One region of the Streptomyces sp. NPDC058664 genome, then DNA from elsewhere that is predicted to be linked to it. Evidence: riboswitches for the same ligand, from Rfam matches in the RefSeq annotation. Region 1 holds a riboswitch; the other holds the start of a gene.
The links. Region 1 has a riboswitch for S-adenosylmethionine ahead of thrC (threonine synthase). Riboswitches for the same ligand answer to the same signal wherever they lie in the genome.
Positions count from the first base shown of each region.

Region 2: linked by a shared signal. The riboswitch ahead of ACFWUY_RS02730 (aminotransferase class V-fold PLP-dependent enzyme) and the one ahead of thrC (threonine synthase) in region 1 are both predicted to bind S-adenosylmethionine.

Region 1 is NZ_JBHXRW010000046.1:35,369-47,037, forward strand. It holds gene ACFWUY_RS30020 (hypothetical protein) at 1-123, shown strand, start outside; gene groL (chaperonin GroEL) at 224-1,852, opposite strand; gene ACFWUY_RS30030 (cold-shock protein) at 2,241-2,444, opposite strand; gene ACFWUY_RS30035 (MoaD/ThiS family protein) at 2,880-3,155, opposite strand; gene thrC (threonine synthase) at 3,170-4,456, opposite strand; SAM riboswitch class I at 4,474-4,669, opposite strand; gene ACFWUY_RS30045 (glucosyl-3-phosphoglycerate synthase) at 4,830-5,771, shown strand; gene ACFWUY_RS30050 (hypothetical protein) at 5,810-6,220, shown strand; gene ACFWUY_RS30055 (trehalose-6-phosphate synthase) at 6,351-7,790, shown strand; gene ACFWUY_RS30060 (VOC family protein) at 7,859-8,242, shown strand; gene ACFWUY_RS30065 (winged helix-turn-helix transcriptional regulator) at 8,267-8,611, opposite strand; gene ACFWUY_RS30070 (NAD(P)-dependent oxidoreductase) at 8,707-9,591, shown strand; gene ACFWUY_RS30075 (immune inhibitor A domain-containing protein) at 9,738-11,669, shown strand, end outside.
Region 2 is NZ_JBHXRW010000002.1:218,344-230,012, reverse strand. It holds gene ACFWUY_RS02745 (Rieske 2Fe-2S domain-containing protein) at 1-725, shown strand, start outside; gene ACFWUY_RS02740 (cytochrome bc complex cytochrome b subunit) at 722-2,347, shown strand; gene trpD (anthranilate phosphoribosyltransferase) at 2,480-3,544, shown strand; SAM riboswitch class IV at 3,627-3,743, shown strand; gene ACFWUY_RS02730 (aminotransferase class V-fold PLP-dependent enzyme) at 3,971-5,413, shown strand; gene ACFWUY_RS02725 (Lrp/AsnC family transcriptional regulator) at 5,484-5,765, opposite strand; gene ACFWUY_RS02720 (rhomboid family intramembrane serine protease) at 5,762-6,514, opposite strand; gene ACFWUY_RS02715 (hypothetical protein) at 6,673-6,915, shown strand; gene ACFWUY_RS02710 (NYN domain-containing protein) at 6,949-8,313, shown strand; gene ACFWUY_RS02705 (NlpC/P60 family protein) at 8,570-9,607, shown strand; gene ACFWUY_RS02700 (NlpC/P60 family protein) at 9,803-10,849, shown strand; gene ACFWUY_RS02695 (hypothetical protein) at 10,899-11,669, shown strand, end outside.

The sequences.
Region 1 (11,669 bases):
GGCAAGGTCTCGCTCCGGGTGAAGGCCACCGCGGACGGCTCCTGGCGCATCCGCCACTACGGCGACTACCGGCACTTCAGCTCCCCGGCCGCGGCCGGCGGCGACTACGTCGACGTGCGCTGATCACCGCTGCCGAGAAACGCCCGAGGGCGGCACCCCCTGGTGGGGGTGCCGCCCTCGTTCCGTTCTTCGCGTTCAGCGATGAACCACCGATCCCGGAGGATCAGAAGTCCATGTCACCGCCCGGCATGCCGCCGCCGGCCGGCGCGGACGCCTTCTCCGGCTTGTCGGCGATGACGGCCTCGGTGGTGAGGAACAGCGCGGCGATCGACGCGGCGTTCTGCAGCGCGGAGCGCGTGACCTTCGCCGGGTCGATGATGCCCTCGGCGATGAGGTCGACGTACTCGTTGGTCGCGGCGTTCAGGCCGTGGCCGACGGGCAGGTTGCGGACCTTCTCCGCCACGACGCCGCCCTCGAGGCCGGCGTTGATCGCGATCTGCTTCAGCGGGGCCTCGAGGGCCAGCTTCACGATGTTCGCGCCCGTGGCCTCGTCGCCCGTGAGGTCGGCCTCGAGCTTCTCGAAGACCGAGGAGGCCTGGAGCAGGGCCACGCCACCGCCGGCGACGATGCCCTCCTCGACGGCCGCCTTCGCGTTGCGAACGGCGTCCTCGATGCGGTGCTTGCGCTCCTTGAGCTCGACCTCGGTCGCGGCGCCGGCCTTGATGACCGCGACACCGCCGGCGAGCTTCGCCAGGCGCTCCTGCAGCTTCTCGCGGTCGTAGTCCGAGTCGCTGTTCTCGATCTCGGCGCGGATCTGGTTCACGCGACCGGCGACCTGCTCGCTGTCACCGGCACCGTCGACGATGGTGGTCTCGTCCTTGGTGATGACGACCTTGCGGGCGCGGCCCAGCAGGTCGAGGCCCGCGTTCTCCAGCTTGAGGCCGACCTCCTCGGAGATGACCGTGCCGCCGGTGAGGATGGCGATGTCGTTCAGCATCGCCTTGCGGCGGTCGCCGAAGCCCGGAGCCTTGACCGCGACGGACTTGAAGGTGCCGCGGATCTTGTTGACGACCAGGGTCGACAGGGCCTCGCCCTCGACGTCCTCGGCGATGATCAGCAGCGGCTTGCCCGACTGCATGACCTTCTCCAGGAGCGGGAGCAGGTCCTTCACGGAGGAGATCTTGGAGTTGACGATCAGGAGGTACGGGTCGTCGAGCGACGCCTCCATGCGCTCCATGTCGGTGGCGAAGTACGCCGAGATGTAGCCCTTGTCGAAGCGCATGCCCTCGGTGAGCTCGAGCTCGAGACCGAAGGTCTGCGACTCCTCGACGGTGATGACGCCTTCCTTGCCGACCTTGTCCATCGCCTCGGCGATGAGCTCGCCGATCTGGGTGTCGGCGGCGGAGATGGAGGCCGTGGAAGCGATCTGCTCCTTGGTCTCGACATCCTTCGCCTGCTCGAGGAGGGCGCCGGAGACGGCCTCGACGGCCTTCTCGATGCCGCGCTTGAGGGCCATCGGGTTGGCACCGGCGGCGACGTTGCGGAGGCCCTCGCGGACGAGCGCCTGGGCGAGAACGGTGGCGGTGGTCGTACCGTCGCCGGCGACGTCGTCCGTCTTCTTGGCGACTTCCTTGACCAGCTCGGCGCCGATCTTCTCGTACGGGTCCTCGAGCTCGATCTCCTTGGCGATGGAGACACCATCGTTGGTGATCGTGGGGGCGCCCCACTTCTTCTCGAGGACGACGTTGCGGCCCTTGGGGCCGAGGGTGACCTTGACGGCGTCAGCGAGCTGGTTCATGCCGCGCTCGAGACCGCGCCGGGCCTCCTCGTCGAACGCGATGATCTTGGCCATGTGAAGTGGTCCTCCCGGACATGGGGTGGATAACGCTCCAGGACCGCGCCGACGCCCGCGACGGACGGCCTCCGCAACTCCGTGTGGTTCCTTGCCCCACCCGGCCGGCGACCTCGTCGTGCTCGATCCTCGTAGCACTCTCACCTTCCGAGTGCTAACGCCAATGATTAGCACTCGACCCATGCGAGTGCAAGCGACTCTCGACGATCGGGACGGTGATCGGGGCGCGGATCGAGCGGCGTCCGAGCGCGGACCGAGCGGCTCCGGAAGGCGGACCGGGCGGTGCCGGAACGCGGACCGGACCGCGCCGGAACGCACGAGGGGCCCGCGTCCCCTCAGGGATGCGGGCCCCTCGACGGCGTTGCGTCGGTGGCCGATCGCGCCGCGCTCAGACGGCGAGCTTGACCATGTCCGCCTGCGGACCCTTCTGGCCCTGCGAGATCTCGAACTCGACTCGCTGTCCCTCTTCGAGGCTGCGGTAGCCATCCATCTGGATCGCGCTGTAGTGGACGAAAACATCCGCACCACCGTCGACCGCGATGAAGCCGTAGCCCTTCTCCGCGTTGAACCACTTGACGGTGCCCTGAGCCATGCCTAACTCCCCTATTACTGGCCCTTGCGCGGGACCGCACTTCGCGGACCCGGGTCAGACCCTGCGCCGGAACGCGTCGACCGCGGCTGAATGTATCTGCCCAACTGCCCTCTGCAACAGGTCATTCGAGCGAGAATTCTGGGCGTCACGGAAAGGCGAATAGGGGAGAATTCGCTGGATCACGGGGCAAGTCGGGCCCGGCAAATCGCGCAGAAGGTACACAACGCGCAGGCACTTTGGCTGCTTCTTGTCGCGCGGCGACGCATTCTCATATGCGTCCGGCATGGGCAGCGGAGGGGACTTCCCCAACTCTACCCCGCTCAACCATGCAGAATTGCCCCTTCCGCTTTATGGCGCGGAAGGGGCAATTCGAGATCTTCGAGAAAGATGGGGCAGTTGATAAGGCTCAGCAGCCGCCGGCACTGTGCCCGACGGTCAGCCTCCGGCGACGGCCGGGATGATCGAGACGCCCGCGCCGGCCGGGGTGGCCGTCTCCAGACCCTGCTCGAAGCGCACGTCGTCGTCGTTCACGTAGACGTTGACGAAGCGGCGCAGCTTGCCCTGGTCGTCCAGGACGCGGGCGGCGATGCCCTTGTGGTTCTTCTCCAGGTCCGCGATGACCTCGGCGAGGGTCGCGCCCTCGGCCTCGACCTCGGACCGACCGCCCGTGTAGGTGCGGAGGATGGTGGGGATGCGGACGTTCACGGCCATGTCTTCGTAACCTTTCAGAGGGCCAGGCCGGCGTCGCGGAACGCGTCCAGGCTCGGGCGGATGGTGACGGTCGCCTGAGAGGTGTCGGCCACCGCGTCCAGGGTCTTGAGTCCGTCGCCGGTGTTGAGGACGACGGTGGTGAGGTTCGGGTCGATCAGACCGGCCTCGACGAGCTTCTTCGTGACGCCGACGGTCACACCGCCCGCGGTCTCGGCGAAGATGCCCTCGGTCTGCGCGAGCAGCCTGATCGCGTCCACGACCTGCTCGTCGTTCACGTCCTCCACGGCGCCGCCGGTGCGGCGGGCGATGTCGAGGACGTACGGGCCGTCGGCCGGGTTGCCGATCGCGAGGGACTTGGCGATGGTGTTCGGCTTCTGGGGCCGTACGACGTCGTGGCCGGCCTTGAAGGCCACCGACACCGGGGAGCAGCCCTCGGCCTGGGCGCCGAAGATCTTGTACGGCTTGTCCTCGACGAGGCCCAGCTTGATGAGCTCCTGCAGACCCTTGTCGATCTTCGTCAGCTGCGAGCCCGAGGCGATCGGGATGACGAGCTGGTCGGGGATGACCCAGCCGAGCTGCTCGCAGATCTCGTACGCCAGCGTCTTGGAGCCCTCGCCGTAGTACGGGCGGAGGTTGACGTTGACGAAGCCCCAGCCCTCGCCGAGCGGGTCGCCGATGAGCTCCGAGCAGAAGCGGTTGACGTCGTCGTAGTTGCCCTCGATGGCGACGAGGTCACCGCCGTAGACACCGGCCATGACGACCTTGCCCTGCTCCAGGTCGTGCGGGATGAACACGCAGGAGCGGAAGCCGGCGCGGGCGGCGGCGGCGCCGACGGCGCCGGCCAGGTTGCCGGTGGAGGAGCAGGAGAGGGTGGTGAAGCCGAAGGCGCGGGCGGCCTCGATGGCCTGGGCCACGACCCGGTCCTTGAAGGAGTGGGTCGGGTTGCCGGAGTCGTCCTTGACGAAGAGCTTGCCGGGGGCGACGCCGAGCTCGCGGCCGAGGTTGTCGGCCTGGACGAGCTTGGTCCAGCCCGGGTTCAGGTTCGGCTTGTCGGCGACGTCGGCGGGGACGGGCAGCAGGGGGGCGTAGCGCCAGATGTTGGCGGGGCCGGCCTCGATCTGCTTGCGCAGCGCCTCGGGGTCACCGGTGGGGAGCTCGTACGCGACTTCGAGCGGTCCGAAGCAGAGTTCGCAGGCGAAGATCGGACCGAGGGCGAAGACTTCACCGCATTCGCGACAGGAAAGCCCGGAAGCGGGACCGAGGTCGACGGTGGTGGCGGGGGTGGCGGTCTGTACAGCCATGGAGGCGAGGCCCTTTCTCCTCATCTTTCCCATGACGAATTTTTCGCCATGAGACGGATTTGGCACCTTCCCTAGCCGGGAGCCTCGCGCAAACAAGCTGCGTCCGTCAGGACACCACTAGGGGTGGTGGCCGGGAGACGGGTGGGCGAGTAACCGACTGGAGGGTTGCCGGGGCTTCAACGGGCCGTTTCCCTCTGCCCCTCTGGATGAGCGGTATTCGATTGTGAAGCGCGGTGAAGTCGGTCGCCGACTTCGTTCCTGTGCTCCGACGCGGTCGGCACCCCGACGTGCATCGGGGATCCGCGTTGTTCAAGACTGTAACCGAAGGCCCGGACGCTTGGACCGGCCGTCCGAACCGCGAGATGGAGATCACGTGCTGGAAGAGGTGGAGCGCTGGCTGGGCCGGCGGTCCTGGTCCGTGGCGGACCGGCCGCTGGAGCGGATCCTCGCCGCCAAGCGCTCGACGCGCGTCAGCGTGGTGCTGCCCGCGCTGAACGAGGAGGCGACGGTGGGGGACATCGTCGCCGTGATCCGGCGCGAGCTGATGAGCGAGTCGGTGCCGCTCGTCGACGAGCTGGTGGTGATCGACTCGGGCTCCACGGACCGTACGGCGGAGGTGGCGGCGGCGGCCGGGGCACGGGTGGTCGCGCGGGACGCGATACTCCCCCGGATACCGGCGGTGCCGGGCAAGGGCGAGGTCCTGTGGCGGTCGCTGATGGTGACGAGCGGGGACGTCGTCTGTTTCGTGGACGCGGACCTGCGGGACTTCTCCGCGGACTTCGTGACGGGGATCGTGGGCCCGCTCCTGACGGACCCCGACGTCGACTTCGTGAAGGCGATGTACGACCGGCCCTTCGGAGACACCCCTGGTCAGGGCGGCAGGGTGACGGAACTGGTGGCCCGTCCCCTCCTCAATCTGCACTGGCCGCAGCTGGCCGGTCTCGTGCAGCCGCTGGGCGGCGAGTACGCGGCACGGCGCTCGCTGCTCGAACGGCTGCCGTTCCCTGTCGGTTACGGAGTGGAGCTGGGGCTGCTCGTGGACGCCCTGCACACGGTGGGGCTCGACGCCCTCGCGCAGGTGGACGTGGGGGTGCGCAAGCACCGGCACCAGGACGGGCAGGCGCTCGGCCGGATGGCGGCGGCGATCTACCGGACGGCGCAGCTGCGGCTGTCGCGGGGGCATCTGGTCCGGCCGTGGCTGACCCAGTTCGAGCGCGGCGAGAAGGGCTTCGAGCCGCGGACGTACGCGGTGGACACCGAGGAGCGGCCGCCGATGGCCGAGATCGCGGAGTACGCGCGCCGCCGCGTGGCGTAACGCCCTACGATGATCCGTTTTGCCTACATTTCCCTTCTATGCGCTTCAGACACCATCACCTGGGAAGGGTGCTCGCGGCCGTCGGACTGGTGACGGGCTCGTTCGCGTTCGCCACGGCCGGACCGGCCGCGGCAAACGTGGCCGAGCCCGTCGGCGAGCGGTACGAGGGGTCGCTGTACGGCGGCACCCACGTGCCGTCGGCCCTCGCCTTCTCCGTACCGGTTCCCGACCCGGAGACCACCCGGGCGGACCCGCGCACGGTGAAGCGAACCCCTACTCCCTCCCCGGCGCCCCCGGCACCCGGTCCCCGGGGCGACGGCGGCTCGACGGCCGGGACAGGCGGCAACACCGAGCGGCTCTGGCTGCTCGGCGCCCTGGCGCTCGCCCTCGCGGCGACGGGCCTGGTGGCGAGGGCGGCGACGCGCGGCGGAGGCGACCGACCCGCGTGACCCGCGTGACCTGCTTGACCTGCGGCTACGGGGCCGCGACCTGCTTGACCTGCGGCTACGGGGCGTGGCCGGATCCCCCCGTCTCGTATACGTACGTTTGAGCGTTTACGGGACGGGCTAGGTTCGCCCCATGGCTACTGTGCTGGTCGCATCAAACCGTGGACCCGTCTCGTACACGCTGGGCGAGGACGGTTCGCTCGACGCCCGCAGGGGCGGGGGCGGCCTGGTCTCGGGCCTGAGCGCCGTGTCCTCCCAGGAGAGCGTGTGGGTGTGCGCGGCGCTCGGGGAGGGCGACCGGGAAGCGGTCCGGCGCGGGGTCGGCGAGCCCGGCGTACGGATGCTGGACATCGACCCGGAGGTGTACGCCGACGCGTACAACGGCATCGCGAACTCGGTGCTGTGGTTCCTCCACCACCACCTCTACGACATCCCGCGCGAGCCGGTGTTCGACGCGGCGTTCCGGCGCCGCTGGGAGTCGTACCGGGCCTACAACCGCGCCTTCGCGGAGGCGCTGGCCGCCGAGGCGGACGAGGGCGCGGCGGTCCTGGTCCAGGACTACCACCTGGCCCTGGTCCCGGGGCAGCTCCGCGACCTCCGCCCCGACCTGCGGATCGCCCACTTCACCCACACCCCGTGGGCCTCCCCCGAGTACCTGCGGATGCTGCCGGGGGACGTCCGCGAGGAACTCCTGTGGGGGATGCTCGGCGCGGACCGGCTGGGCTTCCACACCTGGGACTGGGCGACGGAGTTCCTGCGGGGCTCCGGCCTCGACACCGCGACCGGGGTGGCGGACCCCTCGTTCCCGGGCGGCGACCCCCGCGGGTGGGTGACGCACCGGCGGGGGACGGAACCGGAGCGGACCACCCGGGTCGAGGTGTACCCGCTGGGCGTCGACGCCGACGAGCTGCGGGCGCTCGCGCACCGGCCCGAGGTGGACGAGCGGCTGACGCGGCTGCGCGAGGAGGTCGGCGGCCGGAAGACCGTCGTCCGCGTGGACCGCACCGAGCTGTCGAAGAACATCCTGCGCGGCCTCCTCGCCTACCGCGAGCTGCTCACCACCCGCCCCGAGTGGCGCGACCGGATCGTCCACCTGGCCTCGGCGTACCCGTCCCGCCAGGACCTGGAGTCGTACCGGACGTACACGGCCTCGGTGACGAGGCTGGCGGACGAGATCAACACCGAGTTCGGCACGGCCGACTGGCAGCCGGTCATCGTCTCGGTCCAGGACGACTTCACCCGCTCCCTGGCCGCCTACCGCCTCGCGGACGTGGCCCTGGTGAACCCGGTGCGCGACGGCATGAACCTGGTCGCGAAAGAGATACCGGTGGTCTCGGAAGCGGGCTGCGCACTGGTCCTGTCGACGGGCGCGGGCGCGTACGAGGAACTGCGCGAGGACGCCCTGACCGTGAACCCCTACGACGTGTCGGAGACCGCCGAAGCCCTCCACAAGGCCCTGTCGATGCCCCCGGCCGAACGGGCGGACCGCACCAAGCGCCTCGCGGCGGCCGCCACCGCCCTGCCCCCGCAGCGCTGGTTCCTGGACCAGCTGGAGGCGCTGCGGGAGTCCTGAGCGCGGTGAGACCCGTGACGGGCGCAGCTCAGTGGCGCCCGGAACGAAAGTCGGGAAGGCTGCGGCGCATGGTTTCAGTAGTGCAGAACGTGGCGATCGACTGTGCGGACGCCTATGAGCTGGCCCGGTTCTGGAGCGGTGTGACGGACCGTCCGCTGGATCCGGACGCCGGGCCGGGCGACCGGGAGACCCAGGTGCCGCTCGCGGAGGGACCGGTGCTGTACTTCAACCAGGTGCCCGAGGCCAAGACGGTCAAGAATCGTGTCCATCTCTGTCTGCGCCCCGAGACCTCGCGCGATCAGGAGGTGGACCGGCTGCTGGGCCTCGGCGCCACCTTCGTCGCCGATCACCGGAACCCCGACGGTTCGGGCTGGGCGGTCCTCGCCGATCCCGAGGGCAACGAATTCTGCGTTCTGCGCAGCGACTCCGACCGAGCCGCCGTGAACACCTGACGCGGGCCCGTCCGGAGGCCGGACTCAGCGGGAGCCTTCCCGCTGCTCCCTCCCCCACGCCGCCAGCGGTTCGAGGGCCTCGTTGAGGCGGATGCCGTCCTTCGTGAGGGCGTACTCGACGCGGGGTGGCACCTCGTCGTACGAGACGCGGTCCACGATGCCGTCCGCCTCCATCTCGCGGAGGTGGGAGGCGAGGACCTTCTCGGTGATGCCCGGGACCAGCCGGCGCAGCTCGCCGAAGCGGCGGTGCGGCTGCTGGTGGAGGGCCCAGAGGATGAGGACCTTCCACTTGCCGCCGATCACCTCCATCGCGGTGTCGATGCCGCAGACGTGTCCGTCGTCCGCTCCCGGCCTGTTCAGCGTCGCCATGCGTCCCCCTCCGGCCTGTTCGCTCACCTCAGGGTAACCACCCACTCCGAAGTGGGTACTTGAGCAGGTCGGAGGCCTGCCGCAGCCTTGTGGACATGACGCAGAACACCGCAGTGAAGTCCCCCGTCACCCTCCTCGGCCTCGGTGCGATGGGCACCGCCCTGGCCCGTACCTGGCTCGACGCGGGTCACCCGCTCACCGTCTGGAACCGCACCCCGGCCCGCGCGGAGGCGCTCGCCGCCGAGGGCGCGAAGGCCGCGGACAGCGCGGCCGCGGCCGTCGCCGCCGGCACCCTCGTCGTCGTCTGCCTCCTCGACGACGCCTCCGTCGGCGCCGCCCTCGACGGCGTCGACCTGACCGGCAAGGACCTCGTCAACCTGACCACCACGACCCCCGCCCAGGCCCGGGCCCGCGCCGCCTGGGCCGAGGAGCGGGGCGCCCGCTACCTGGACGGCGGGATCATGGCCGTACCGCCGATGGTCGGTGTCCCGGAGGCCGGCGGGTACGTCTTCTACAGCGGCTCGCGCGAGCTGTTCGAGGAGCACCGGGAGACCCTTGCCGTGCCGGTCGGCACGAGCTACGTCGGTGAGGACGCCGGTTTCGCGGCGCTGCACGACGTGGCCCTGCTGAGCGCGATGTACGGGATGTTCGGGGGCCTCGCGCACGCCTTCTCCCTGATCCGGGGGGAGGCCATCGACCCGGCCGCGTTCGGCCCGCTGCTCTCGGGCTGGATCGCGGCGATGGCAGGCCCCGCCGTGCTGCAGACCGCCGCCCAGCTGAAGAGCGGCGACTACACCACGGACGTGGTCTCCAACCTGGCGATGCAGGTGGCCGGCACGCGGACGCTGCTGACCACGGCCGAGGAGCAGGGCGTGAGCCCGGAGCTGATCCAGCCGTACTTCGAGCTGATGCGCCGCCGGCTCGCCGCGGGCAGCGGCGAGGAGGACCTGACGGGCGTGGTGGACCTCCTTCGCCGGTGATCCGCGACCGTCGATCCGGTAATCCGTGACCGTTGATCGGTACGACATCTCCTCCTGAGGGGTCGTCCCGTGTCAGACTCTGCGGCGATCGTTCCCCCAGGCGATCCGTTTTCCCCCAAAAGGCAAGCGGAAGGATCGCGACAGACGTGAAGAAGATTGTCGTGGGCATGACCCTCGGGTCCGCGCTCACCGCCCTTCTCGCCGCGGGGCCCACCCCCGCCACCGCGCAGGAGGCCCCGGACACCCCGGCCGGGGCCGCCGCGCACCGGCCGGACAACCGTCCGGGACCGCTCACCAAGCAGCGCACCGAGCTGCGGGAGAAGGCGATCGACCTGGTCGCCAAGGGCAAGGCCAAGGCGAACGCCGAAGGCGTCGTCGAGGTCGCGCCCGGCAAGTTCACCGAGATCGAGACCACCACCGCCGACCGCCAGGAGAAGATCTTCACGATCCTCTCCGAGTTCGGCACGGAAGGTTCCGGCAAGCTCGGCACCGTCCCCGGCCCCCTGCACAACGAGATAGCCCGGCCCGACCGGAGCGTGGACAACTCCAACGCCTGGACGGCCGACTTCGACAAGGCGTACTACGAGAACCTCTTCAACGGCCCCGGCGAGTCGATGAAGACGTACTACGAGAAGCTCTCCGGCGGCCGCTACTCGGTCACCAACACCGTCGAGGACTGGGTCAAGGTCCCCCACAACGCCTCCTTCTACGGCGACAACGCCGTCGAGGACAACGGCGGCTCGTGGGCCTTCGTCCAGGACACCGGCGACGCCTGGTGGAACGCGCAGATCGCCGCGGGCAAGACCCCGGCCGAGATCGACGCGTACCTCGCCCGGTTCGACGTCTGGGACCGCAACGACTGGGACCACGACGGGAACTTCGACGAGGCCGACGGCTACATCGACCACTTCCAGGCCGTCCACGCCGGCATGGGCGAGGACGCCGGCGGCGGCGCGCAGGGCGAGGACGCCATCTGGTCGCACCGCTGGTACGTCAACGGCGACGACTACGGCCTCACGGGACCCGACGTCTCCGGCACCCAGAACAAGGCGGGCGGCGCCCGCATCGGCCAGTCCAAGTACTGGCTCGGCGACTACACCACCGAGGGCGAGAACGGCGGACTCGGCGTCTTCTGCCACGAGTTCGGCCACGACCTCGGCCTGCCGGACTACTACGACACCGACGGCGGCGAGAACTCCACCGCCTTCTGGACCCTCATGAGCTCCGGCTCCTGGCTGAGCCACGGCGCCGCCGCGAACGCGGGCATCGGCACCCACCCGGGCCTCATGGGCGCCGAGGAGAAGCTCTTCCTCGGCTGGCTCGACTACACCGACGCCCCGCTCGGCGCCACCGGCACGTACACCCTCAACCCGGCGCAGCTCCAGGTCACCGGCAAGGACCAGGCGGTCCGCGTCGCGCTCCCCGACAAGGCGAGCAGCACCACCTACACCACCCCCGCCTCCGGCACCCACGCCTGGTGGACCGGCTCGGCCGACGGCCTCAACCAGTCCCTCACCCGCTCCGTGCCGGCCGCCTCGCGCGTCACCGTCAGGGCGAGCGCCTGGTACGAGATCGAGGCCGACTTCGACTACCTCTTCGCCGAGTACTCCCTCGACGGCGGCGCCAACTGGGCCCGCGCGGGCGCGGCCGTCGACGGCTCGTCGGGCGGGAAGTGGACGACCCTGCGGTACGCCTACGACTCCGCGGGCAAGCCGTCCCTCTTCCGGTTCCGCTACCAGACCGACGGCGGCGTGCACTTCGCCGGCGCGTTCCTCGACGACATCACGCTGAGCTCGGGCGGTACGACCCTGGCCACCGACGACGTCGAGCAGGGAACCGGCGGCTGGACCGCCACCGGCCGCTGGAACATCTCCACCGGCACCGAGACGGCCACCCACCCGCGCTACTACCTCCTGGAGAACCGCGAGTACGTCGGCTCCGACGCGCTCCTCGCCGAGGGCCCGTACCAGTTCAGCAAGCCCCTCACCGCGCCGGACTGGGTCGAGTACTTCCGGTACCAGAACGGCATGCTCGTCTGGTACGTCGACCGGTCCTTCGACGACAACAACGTCAGCGCC
Region 2 (11,669 bases), on a different contig from region 1:
GCGCGGGCGCGGTCCACTGGGCCCGCACCCTGATGTCCGACGTGGAGATCGCGGACGAGCGGCACCCGATCCAGGCCGACGCCGAGACCAAGGCGAAGGTCATGTCGGACTTCGCGGCCGGTGCCGCCGAGTCGGGCATGGGCCGCCGCAAGCTCATCCGCAACACGATGTTCGGCGCGCTGTCGCTCGTACCGCTCTCCGGCATCGTGCTGCTGCGTGACATGGGCCCGCTGCCCGAGAAGAAGCTCCGGACCACCATGTGGGCCAAGGGGCTTCAGCTCATCAACATGAACACGCACGAGCCGCTGCGCCCCGAGGACGTCGCCGTCGGTTCGCTGACCTTCGCGATGCCCGAGGGCCTCTCGGAGCACGACCACCACTTCCAGGTCGAGATCGCCAAGGCCGCCCTGATGATCGTCCGGATCCAGCCGGAGGACATCAAGGACAAGCGCGAGCTCGAGTGGTCGCACGAGGGCATCGTCGCCTTCTCGAAGATCTGCACCCACGTGGGCTGCCCGATCTCCCTGTACGAGCAGCAGACGCACCACGTCCTCTGCCCGTGCCACCAGTCCACCTTCGACCTCTCCGACGGCGCCCGCGTCATCTTCGGCCCGGCCGGTCACGCCCTCCCGCAGCTGCGGATCGGCGTGAACGACGAGGGCTTCCTGGAGGCGCTCGGCGACTTCGACGAGCCCGTCGGCCCTGCCTTCTGGGAGCGCGGATGAGCACCGTGACCGACACATCGAAGAAGGCGCCCGCCGGTGAGCGGGTCGCCGACTGGGCCGACGGCCGCCTGGGGATCTACTCGCTGGCCAAGGCCAACATGCGGAAGATCTTCCCGGACCACTGGTCCTTCATGCTGGGCGAGATCTGCCTCTACAGCTTCCTCATCATCATCCTGACGGGCGTCTATCTGACGATGTTCTTCCACCCGTCGATGAACGAGGTGGAGTACGCCGGACCGTACGTCCCGCTCCAGGGACAGCTGATGTCCGAGGCGTTCAACTCGACCATGCACATCTCGTTCGAGGTGCGCGGTGGTCTGCTCATCCGGCAGATCCACCACTGGGCGGCGCTGATCTTCATCGCCGGCATGTTCGTGCACATGATGCGCGTGTTCTTCACGGGCGCGTTCCGCAAGCCGCGTGAGATCAACTGGCTGTTCGGCTTCCTGCTGTTCTTCCTGGGCATGTTCACCGGTTTCACCGGTTACTCGCTCCCGGACGACCTGCTCTCCGGCACCGGTGTCCGCTTCATGCAGGGCGCCATCCTGTCCGTGCCGGTCGTCGGCACGTACCTGTCGATGTTCCTGTTCGGCGGCGAGTTCCCCGGCGGCGACTTCGTGGCCCGGTTCTACTCGGCCCACGTGCTGCTGCTGCCTGGCATCATGCTCGGCCTCGTGGTGGCCCACCTCATCCTGGTGTTCTTCCACAAGCACACGCAGTTCGCCGGCCCCGGCCGCACGAACAACAACGTCGTGGGCATGCCGCTGCTGCCGGTCTACATGGCCAAGGCCGGAGGCTTCTTCTTCCTGGTCTTCGGTGTCATCGCGGTCATCTCGGCGATCGCCTCGATCAACCCGATCTGGGCGCTCGGTCCGTACCGTCCGGACCAGGTGTCCACCGGCGCCCAGCCCGACTGGTACATGGGCTTCGCCGAGGGTCTGATCCGTGTCATGCCCGGCTGGGAGATCAACCTGTGGGGCCACACGCTGGTCCTCGGCGTGATGATCCCGCTGGCCATCTTCCCGGCGGTCCTCGCGGCGATCGCGGTCTACCCGTTCATCGAGTCCTGGATCACCGGCGACAAGCGCGAGCACCACATCGCGCAGCGCCCGCGCAACGCTCCGACGCGCACCGCCTTCGGTGTCGCCTGGATCACCGCGTACATGATCATGCTCGTGGGTGGTGGAAACGACATCTTCGCGACCCACTTCCACCTGTCGATCAACGCCATCACCTGGTTCGTGCGGATCGCCTTCTTCGTCGGCCCGGTCATCGCGTTCATCGTCACCAAGCGGATCTGCCTCGGCCTCCAGCGCCGCGACAAGGACAAGGTGCTGCACGGCCGCGAGTCCGGCATCATCAAGCGCCTGCCGCACGGTGAGTTCGTCGAGATCCACGAGCCGCTCAGCCAGGGCGAGATGCACCGCCTCACGGCGCACGAGCAGTACGCGGCCGCGGAGCTTCCGCCGGCCGTCGACGAGAACGGCGTGGAGCGGAAGATCGGGCCCCTGGAGAAGCTCCGGGTCAAGCTCAACAAGGGCTACTACGGCGCCGACAACCAGGTCGCCAAGCCCACGGTCGAGGAGTACAAGGAGATCCAGAGCGGCCACGGCCACCACTGATCCACCTGAACTCCTGACTTCCTGAAGTCGCCACGGCGAGAGCCCCGTCCATTCGATGGACGGGGCTCTTCGCCGTCCCCGGGGGTCGATAGGGTGGGCCCGTATCCGTCACGTGACGATCCAGGAGCTGCCATGAGCGCTGTGACCCCCGCTGGAGGACCTACGTCGGCGGGCCGCTCCTGGCCCGTCGTCCTGGAAGGCCTGCTGACCGGCCGCGACCAGAGCGCCGAGGACACCGCCTGGGCGATGGACCGGATCCTGCGCGGCGAGGCCACCGACGCCCAGATCGCCGGCTTCGCGGTCGCCCTGCGCGCCAAGGGCGAGACCGTCGAGGAGATCTCCGGGCTCGTCCGCACCATGTACGAGCACGCCAACACGATCGAGGTGCCCGGCCCGTCCGTCGACATCGTCGGCACCGGCGGCGACGGTGCCAAGACCGTCAACATCTCCACCATGTCGGCGATCGTCGTGGCCGGCACCGGCGCCAAGGTCGTCAAGCACGGCAACCGGGCCGCCTCCTCCGCCTCCGGGGCCTCCGACGTCCTGGAGAAGCTCGGCGTCAACCTGGAGCTGACCCCGCGGCGGGTCGCCGAGGTCGCGGAGGAGGCCGGGATCACCTTCTGCTTCGCGGTGAAGTTCCACCCGGCGCTGCGTCACGTCGCCGCCGCCCGCAAGGAGCTCGGCATCCGGACCACCTTCAACTTCCTCGGTCCGCTCACCAACCCGGCCCGGGTCCGGGCCCAGGCCACCGGCGTCGCCGACGCCCGGATGGCCCCGATCATGGCCGGGGTGCTCGCCGAGCGGGGTTCCTCCGCGCTCGTCTTCCGCGGCGACGACGGGCTCGACGAGCTGACCACCACCGCCACCTCGCGGGTCTGGGTGGTCCGTGACGGCTCGGTCCGTGAGGAGGCCTTCGACCCCCGGGACGTCGGCATCGACCTCGTGCCGGTGGAGGCGCTGCGCGGCGCCGACGCCTCGTACAACGCGGACGTGGCCCGCCGGCTGCTCGCCGGGGAGACCGGTCCGGTGCGGGACGCGGTGCTGCTCAACTCGGCGGCGGCGCTGGCCGCGCTCGCGCCGGGGGAGGGCGGCCTCGTGGAGCAGATCCGCGCCGGCATCGAGAAGGCCGCGGAGGCGATCGACTCGGGTGAGGCCCGCCGGGCCCTGGAGCGCTGGATCGCCGTCAGCAACGCGTAGGACGTGCCTCGCCGTACGACCCCGGTCCAGCATGCGGACCGGGGTCTTGCGCTTCGGCGATCATGTGGCAGGATGCTCTACAGGTCACGAGTGACAGCGTTTTGGCCCCGGCTTGCTGTCCGGCAACCCTCCGTCCGTGGCGGGGTGCCCCGGGTGATGACCAGGCCGTAGGCAGCGAGGTCTACGGCAAGCGCGGACCCCTCGAACACCAGGGGTCCTGGTCTGTCGAGGAGCGTTTTCCGTGAGCAAGCGAATGCGATAGGGCGAGTCCGCCCCTTCTTCACCCTCGGAACAGGGTCACTTCCGCGTACCCGCACACCCGCGTGCGCCCCCTTTCGTCTCCGAGGCATCACCCGTACCCCGCCGTGTCCGGCCGCGTACGGGATCACCGAAGCCATTCCGCACCGCCCGCCGGGAGATACCGCCATGTCCGCACGCCCGAACGCTGCCACCGTCGAGACCGCCGCCGTCGCCACCGCGCCCGTCGAGACCGCGACCACCGCGACCACCGCGACCGCCGAGTCCGCCGATCCCTGCTGCGCCGCCCCGCTGCCCGTCCTCGGCCGGGACGTCACCGTCCCGCTCGTCACCGGCGGCGAGGTGACCTACGCGGCGCTCGACTACGCGGCCAGCGCCCCGGCCCTCCAGCGGGTCTGGGACGACGTCGCCGCGTACGCCCCCTACTACGGCAGCGTCCACCGCGGCGCCGGCTACCTCTCCCAGCTCTCCACCGACCTCTTCGAGAACAGCCGCGCCACCGTGGCCGAGTTCCTCGACTGCCGCCCCGGCGATCAGGTCGTCTTCACCCGCTCCACCACCGACTCGCTCAACCTGCTCGCCCGGACCCTCCCCGCCGGTTGCGAGGTCTTCGTCTTCGAGACCGAGCACCACGCCTCGCTGCTGCCGTGGCAGAACGCCCGGGTCAGCTACCTGGACGCCCCCCGCACGCCGGAGCAGGCCGTCGCCACCCTGGAGCGGGCCCTCGCCGACCGCGACCCTTACGGCCCCGCCCTCGTCTGCGTCACCGGTGCCTCCAACGTCACCGGTGAGATCTGGCCGGTGAAGGAGCTCGCCGCCGCCGCGCACGCGCACGGCGCCCGGATCGTCCTCGACGCCGCCCAGCTCGCGCCCCACCACCCGGTCTCCGTCCAGGACCTCGACGTGGACTGGATCGCCTTCTCCGGGCACAAGCTGTACGCGCCCTTCGGCTCGGGCGTCCTCGCGGGCCGCGCCGACTGGCTCCAGGACGCCGAGCCCTACCTCGCGGGCGGCGGCGCCTCCCGCACGGTGGCGCGTCGCGCCGACGGCGGTGTGGACGTGGAGTGGCACACCACCGCGGCCCGGCACGAGGCCGGTTCCCCGAACGTCATCGGCGTGTACTCCATCGCCTCCGCCTGCAAGGCGCTCACCGAGGCCGGCTTCGACACCCTCGTCGAGCGGGAGCGGCACCTGATCGCCACGGTCCGCGAGGGCCTCGCCGAGGTGCCCGAGGTGAAGGTGCTCTCGCTGTTCGGCGACGACGCCCCCCGGGTCGGCGTCATCTCCTTCGTCGTCGAGGGCTGGAACAGCTCCCACTTCGCCGCCGCGCTCTCCGCCGAGTACGGCATCGGCGTCCGTGACGGCCTCTTCTGCGCCCACCCGCTGGTCCGCACCCTGCTCGGCACCGACCCGGGGACCCAGGGCGAGTGCGGCGCGCCCGAGGCGGCCCCCGGCGAGAGGTCCCTCAACGCCATCCGGGTCAGCTTCGGCGCCGGTACGCCCGACGAGCACGTGGAGCGGTTCGTCGGCGCAGTGAAGGAACTCGTCCGGGACGGCGCGCGGTGGAACTACCGCACCGAGGACGGCCGCTGCGTCCCCGACCGCGGCTGATCACTCACTCGTACGGGTGAAGGGGGCCTCCCGGTCGGGAGGCCCCCTTCACCTTGACGCGTGCGCGGCCTCAGGACTCCAGGCCGATGGCGAAGGCCGCCTCCAGATCGTGCTGGGAGTACGTGCGGAAGGCGACGTGGGTGTCCGTGGCCTCGACGCCCGGGATCTTGCTGATGCTGCCGGGGATCACGTCCGCCAGGTCGTCGTGGCGCGGCACCCGGACCATGGCGATCAGGTCGTACGTACCGGTCACCGAGAAGACCTCGCTGACGCTGTCGAGGGCGGCGATCGACTCGGCGATCTCGGGAATGCGGTCCACGCTGGTCTTGATGAGCACGATCGCGGTGATCACGGCTGGCTTTCTCCCTCGGTCGCCGCGGTTTGGGCTTTCACTCTATCCCCACCCCGGTAGCGCCCCCAGGCGTAGAGGAAGCCGACGGAGAAGCCCACCACATGGGCCAGATAGGCGACGCCGGGACCGGCACCCGCCGCCCGCGCGGCCAGCCACTGCAGCACGAACCAGAAGATCAGCACGATCCAGGCGGGGAAGCGCAGCGGCAGGAAGAAGAGGAAGGGGAAGAGGCTGGTGACCCGGGAGCGCGGGAAGAGGAAGAGGAAGGCCCCGAGCACCCCGGAGATCGCGCCGGACGCCCCGACGAGCGTCTGCTCGCTGGTCGCGTGCGCCGCCGCGTACCCGAGGAGCGCGAGGTAGCCGGTGCCCAGGTAGAAGAGAGCGAACCCGACCGGTCCCATGCGCTCCTCGGCCATCGCCCCGAAGACGTACAGGAAGAGCATGTTCCCCAGGAGGTGGAGCCAGCTGCCGTGGACGAAGAGCGCGGTCAGCGGGGTGAGGAGGGCGCGCGGCTCGCCGCTCATCAGCTCGGCGGGGACGACGCCCCAGCGGCGGAAGTACACGCCCTGCGCCGCGAGGAGCTGGTCGCCCGTGCCGTGCGCCGGGTTGAGCCCGGAGACCGGACTGATCGCGAAGAGGAGGACGCACGCGGCGATCAGTCCGTACGTCACCGTGGGTCCGCTGCGGATGCCGCGCCAGGCCCCCCGGACAGCGTGGACAGCGCGGACCGCGCCTCGCCGATCGATCATGGACAGATCATGGCGTACCGGGGCCGAACTGGACAGAGTGCCTCGCCGTGCCCCCGCCCACCCGCGAGGCCGTAGGGTTACGGGCAGTACGACCGCAGTTCGACGGCGCACCGCGGCTCCCGCACCTGGTACCCCGCAACAGGAAGAAGGACGGCACGATGACGACGGTTCCCCTGCCGACCGCCGAGACCCGCTGGCGCTGCACGCTCTGCGGCAATCTGACCCGCTTCGACGTGACCCGCTCCTCCAAGGTCGTGGAGTACGTCCATCTGGACCTCGCGGGAGAACCGACGGTCGAGGAGCGGCAGGTGGTCAGTGAGACCATCGAGTCGGTCCGCTGCCGCTGGTGCAACGCGGTGGACCAGATCGAACTGGTGGACAGGCCGGGCGCCGCCTCCTGAGGGACGGCGCGGACGACATAGGGGTGACGGATCGTGGAGCAGCCCGCGCACGGTGGAGAGCCGGCCGGCGCGGCAGGTGACGCTGCCGAGACGCTCGACCACCCACTGCCGGAAGGCGTGCGGCGGCGGGTCGTCGCGCTGGTCGCGGACGCCTTCGGCGGGCTGACCGTCGCGGAGCTGCCCGCACCCCTGCGGCAGTACGCCCGGTTCACCGCGAGCCGGCGGGCCAAGTTCGCCGGCAACGCGATGGCGGCGGCCCTGGAGAGCGACCCGCTGTTCCGGCAGCGGATCGGCGAACGGTTCAAGCAGGGCCAGCCCGAACTGGCCGGAGCCGTCGAGAGCGGCACCCCGCCCGCCGCCGCCGATCCCGTCGACGTGGCGGCGGCCGCCTATGTGCTGCGCCCGTCCGGCTGGGTCAAGCTGGTGGCCGCCGCGGGTGAGGAGGCCCTGCGGGCCGACGCCGAGCGGGCCGACGAGGCCGGCCGGCGCGAGCTGGAGCGGCTGCGCGAGGAGCTCGCCGCGTCCCGGGACCGCTCCCGGGACGAGACCGAGCAGCTGCGGCGCGACCTGGAGGCGGCCAGGAAGGAAGCGGAATCGCTTCACCGCAAGCTCCGCAGCGCCCAGAGCGACGTGAAGCGCGGCGAGGCCGCGCTGCGCCGCCTCCAGGGTGAGATGGAGACCGCGCGGGCGGAGTCGGCGGCCCGGGTGTCCTCGGTCGAGAGCGAGAGCCGGCGGCTCAAGGCCAGGCTCGGCGAGGTCGAGGCGGCCCTCGAGGCGAGCCGGCGGTCCGCCCGTGAGGGGCGCTCGGTGGAGGACATGCGGCTGCGGCTGCTGCTCGACACCGTCCTCGACGCGGCCCAGGGGCTCCGTCGCGAACTGGCGCTGCCACCCGTCTCGACGCATCCGGCGGACACGGTGGACGCGGTGGAGCCGGGGCGGATGTCCCCGAAGGACATCGCGGCGCGGGCGCTCTCGGAGACCGATCCGGCACTGCTCGACCAGCTCCTCGCGCTGCCGCAGGCCCATCTGGTCGTGGACGGCTACAACGTCACCAAGACGGGTTATCCGACGATGCCGCTGGAGAAGCAGCGGCTGCGGCTGCTCGGCAGCCTCTCGGCCCTCGCGGCCCGCTCGGGCGCCGAGGTCACCTGTGTCTTCGACGGGGCGGAGCTGGCGGCCCCGGTGCTGCTCGCGCCGCCGCGCGGGGTGCGGGTGCTGTTCTCCAAGCCCGGTGTGACGGCGGACGAGTTGATCCGCCAGCTGGTACGGGCGGAGCCGCCGGGCCGGCCGGTCGTGGTGGTCTCCACGGACCGCGAGGTGGCCGACGGGGTGGCGAAGGCGGGTGCGCGCCCGGTGTCGTCCGCCTTGCTGCTGAAGCGGCTTTCGCGGCTCTCGTGAGGCATCGCAACTCCTGGGCCTTATGCCCGAATTCTGGATGGCGGTCCGTCAACTGGTCATCACTGGCCGTGCGATGTCCGTAAACAAAGTGGCGCCTGAGCGATATTTTTGCCAGTGGGATTTGAACTGATCACAGCTTGGTCACTAAGGTCGGCCTTCGAACCTTCGCGCGGTTGATCGCCCATCCGGGGTGACGGCGGAGGAACCGCCTGCCCCTGACCGGTTGGGCGGCTCGAGGAAGAAGGAGCTCGCCTTCGTGGCGTCCCACCGTCGACCCAAGCAGCCGAGCCGTGCCCGCGTGACCGTGCTCACCGCTGCCGCGGCAGCCGCCGTCGCCCTCTCCGCCCAGTCCGGCGCCCAGGCCGCCCCTGCCAAGCCCAAGATCGACGAGGTCAAGTCGAAGGTCGACAAGCTGCACCACGAGGCCGAGGAGGCCACGGAGCAGTACAACCTCGCCGACGAGCGCAAGGGCAAGCTGCAGAAGGAGGTCGGCCAGCTCCAGGACCAGGTGGCCCGCGGTCAGGAGGAGCTCAACACCCTCCGCGACAAGATCGGTTCGGTCGCCACCGCCCAGTACCGCTCCGGCGGCATCGACCCGGCGCTCCAGCTCTTCCTCTCCGCCGACCCGGACACCTACCTCGACAGGGCGTCCGCGATCGACCAGTTGAGCGCCCAGCAGGCCGACGTGCTCACCTCGATCCAGGCCAAGCAGCGGACGCTCGCCCAGCAGCGGGCCGAGGCCACCAGCAAGCTGGCCGACCTCGAGGACGTCCGCAAGACCCTCGGCGAGAAGAAGAAGAAGTTCCAGGGCAAGCTGGCCGAGGCCCGGCAGCTCCTCAACACCCTCACCGCGGCCGAGAAGGCCGAGATGGAGGAGAAGGAGCAGCGGGCCAGCCGCGCCGCCGGCGAGCGGGTCGACCTCGGCAACGAGGTCCCCGCGAACGGCTACGGCGCCGCGGCGCTCGCCGCCGCCGCCACTCAGATCGGCAAGCCGTACGCCTCCGGCCAGGAGGGCCCCAGCTCGTACGACTGCTCCGGTCTGACCCAGTGGGCCTACGGCCAGGCCAACGTCCAGCTCACCCGCACCACCTACACCCAGCAGAACGACGGCGTGAAGATCGGCCGCAGCCAGCTCAAGCCGGGCGACCTGGTCTTCTTCAACGGTCTGTCGCACGTGGGCCTGTACGCGGGCAACAACACGGTCCTGCACGCCCCCTACACGGGCGCCTACGTCCGTTACGAGTCCATGAACACCCTGGGCTCCTTCCAGTTCGGGGTCCGCGTCGGCGGCTGACGCCCCGCGACCCGCTGCGGTATGCCGCCCGAACGGGTGGTTCGCCGCGACGCGTACTGACCTGACGCCCCGCCGGTGACCTGTGTTCTCCGGCGGGGCGTCACTTTCCGTGTCCATCGGCTTCGTTGGACGCGGAGTGATCAGCGGCTACTGTCTGCCGCGCCAGTCTGCGTCGAGCCGAACGGAGCGCTATTCGTGGCGTCCCACCGCCGACCCGCCGGGGTCACCGTCCTCACCGCCGCCGCGGCCACCGTGGCGGCGTCCCTCGGGGCCGTCCCCGCGAGCGCCGACCCCGGGGCCGGAGTCGAGGCCACCCGCGCCACGGTCGACCGCCTCTACGAGGAGGCCGAGAAGGCCACCGAGGGCTACAACCGGGCGGACGAGAAGGCGGACGCGCTGCGCCGTACGGTCTCCCGGGCCCAGGACGCCCTGGCCCGCGGCCAGGAGCGCATCAACCGCATGCGGGGCGCCCTCGGTTCGATCGCCGGAGCCCAGTACCGCTCCGGCGGCATCGACCCCGCCCTCGCCCTGCTGCTCTCCTCCGACCCCGACAGCTACCTCGACCGGGCCACCGCCCTCGACCGGGCCACCGCACGCCAGAGCGCCGCCCTCGGCGAACTCCGGCGGGAGCAGCGCCGGCTGGACCAGAAGCGCTCCGAGGCCCGCACGGCCCTGACCGAGCTCGAGCGCAGCAGGGCCGAGGTCGCCCGCCACAAGCGCACGGTCGAGCGCAAGCTCGCCGAGGCCCGCCGGGTGCTCGCGAGCCTGACCGCCGAGGAGCGCGCCGACTTCGACCGCGCCTCCCGCACCGGCGGGCGCGCCGAGGGGCCCGCCGGGGGGCCGGCCGGGGGCTCCACCGAGGAGCTGCCGCCCATGGCCGCCCCCGGCCCGGCCTCCTCGCGCGCCTCCGCCGCGGTGATGGCCGCCCGCAGCGCGATCGGCAAGCCGTACGTGTGGGGCGCGACCGGGCCCTCCGCCTTCGACTGCTCGGGCCTGATGGTCTGGTCGTACCGGCAGGCCGGGATCAGCCTTCCGCGCACCTCCTCGGCGCAGCGGTACGCGGGGCGGCAGGTGCCGCTCTCACAGGCGCAGCCCGGGGACCTCGTCACGTACCGCGGCGACGCGAGCCACGTCGGGATCTACGCGGGCGACGGACAGGTCATCCACGCCCCCTACCCGGGCGCGCGGGTCCGCTACGACCCGGTGAACATGATGTCGCACGTGACGGTGACCCGGGTCTGAGCCCCGTTCCCCAGGCCACGCCCCGCGGGCGCCCCGTACGATCGGGGGCGTGGCAGGTCAGGGAGGTGGAGCGGCGCGCGGCGCGGCCGCCTTTCTGCTGGCCGCCCTGCTGGCCCTCGGCGGCTGTACGGCCCCCGAGCCGGCCGACCCGGCGCCCCGGGAGATCCAGAGCCTGCTCGACCGGCACGCGCGGGCACTGCTCGACCGCGACGAGGCCGGCTACCTCGCGGCCCTCGACCCCGCGCTCGCACCGGTCGGTCGCACCGAGTTCGACCGGCTCGCGAAGGTCCCGCTGGGCGGCCTCGGCTACCGGGTCACCGATGTCGACAGGACCGGCGAGGGCCGGGTCACCGTCAAGGCCGAGCTGGGATTCCGGATCAAGGGCTACGACTCGGGACCCACCACCACCGAGCGGATCCTGGAACTCGCCGAGCGGGACGGCCGCTGGTACGTCACCGCCGACCGCGCCGCCGAGGGCGCCCCGCAGCAGCTGTGGCAGCAGGGCGAGGTCGAGGCGGTGACCGGCCGGCGCAGCCTCGTCCTCGGCGTGGGGCAGAGCAAGGAGCGGCTGCGGGAGATCGCGACGGCCGCGGACCGGGCGGTGCCCGCGGTCGGGGACGCCTGGGACGGGACCTGGGCGGGCCGGATCGTGGTCCTCGTACCCGCGTCGGTCGAGGCGATGGGACGGCTCCTCGGCGGGCCGGCCGCCTCCTACCGGGGCATCGCCGCCGTCACGACCGGCGAGGTGGGCGGCGGCCCCTCGGCGCCCGCCGACCGGGTGATCGTGAACCCGGAGGCGTACGCGGTGCTCGGCGCGTTC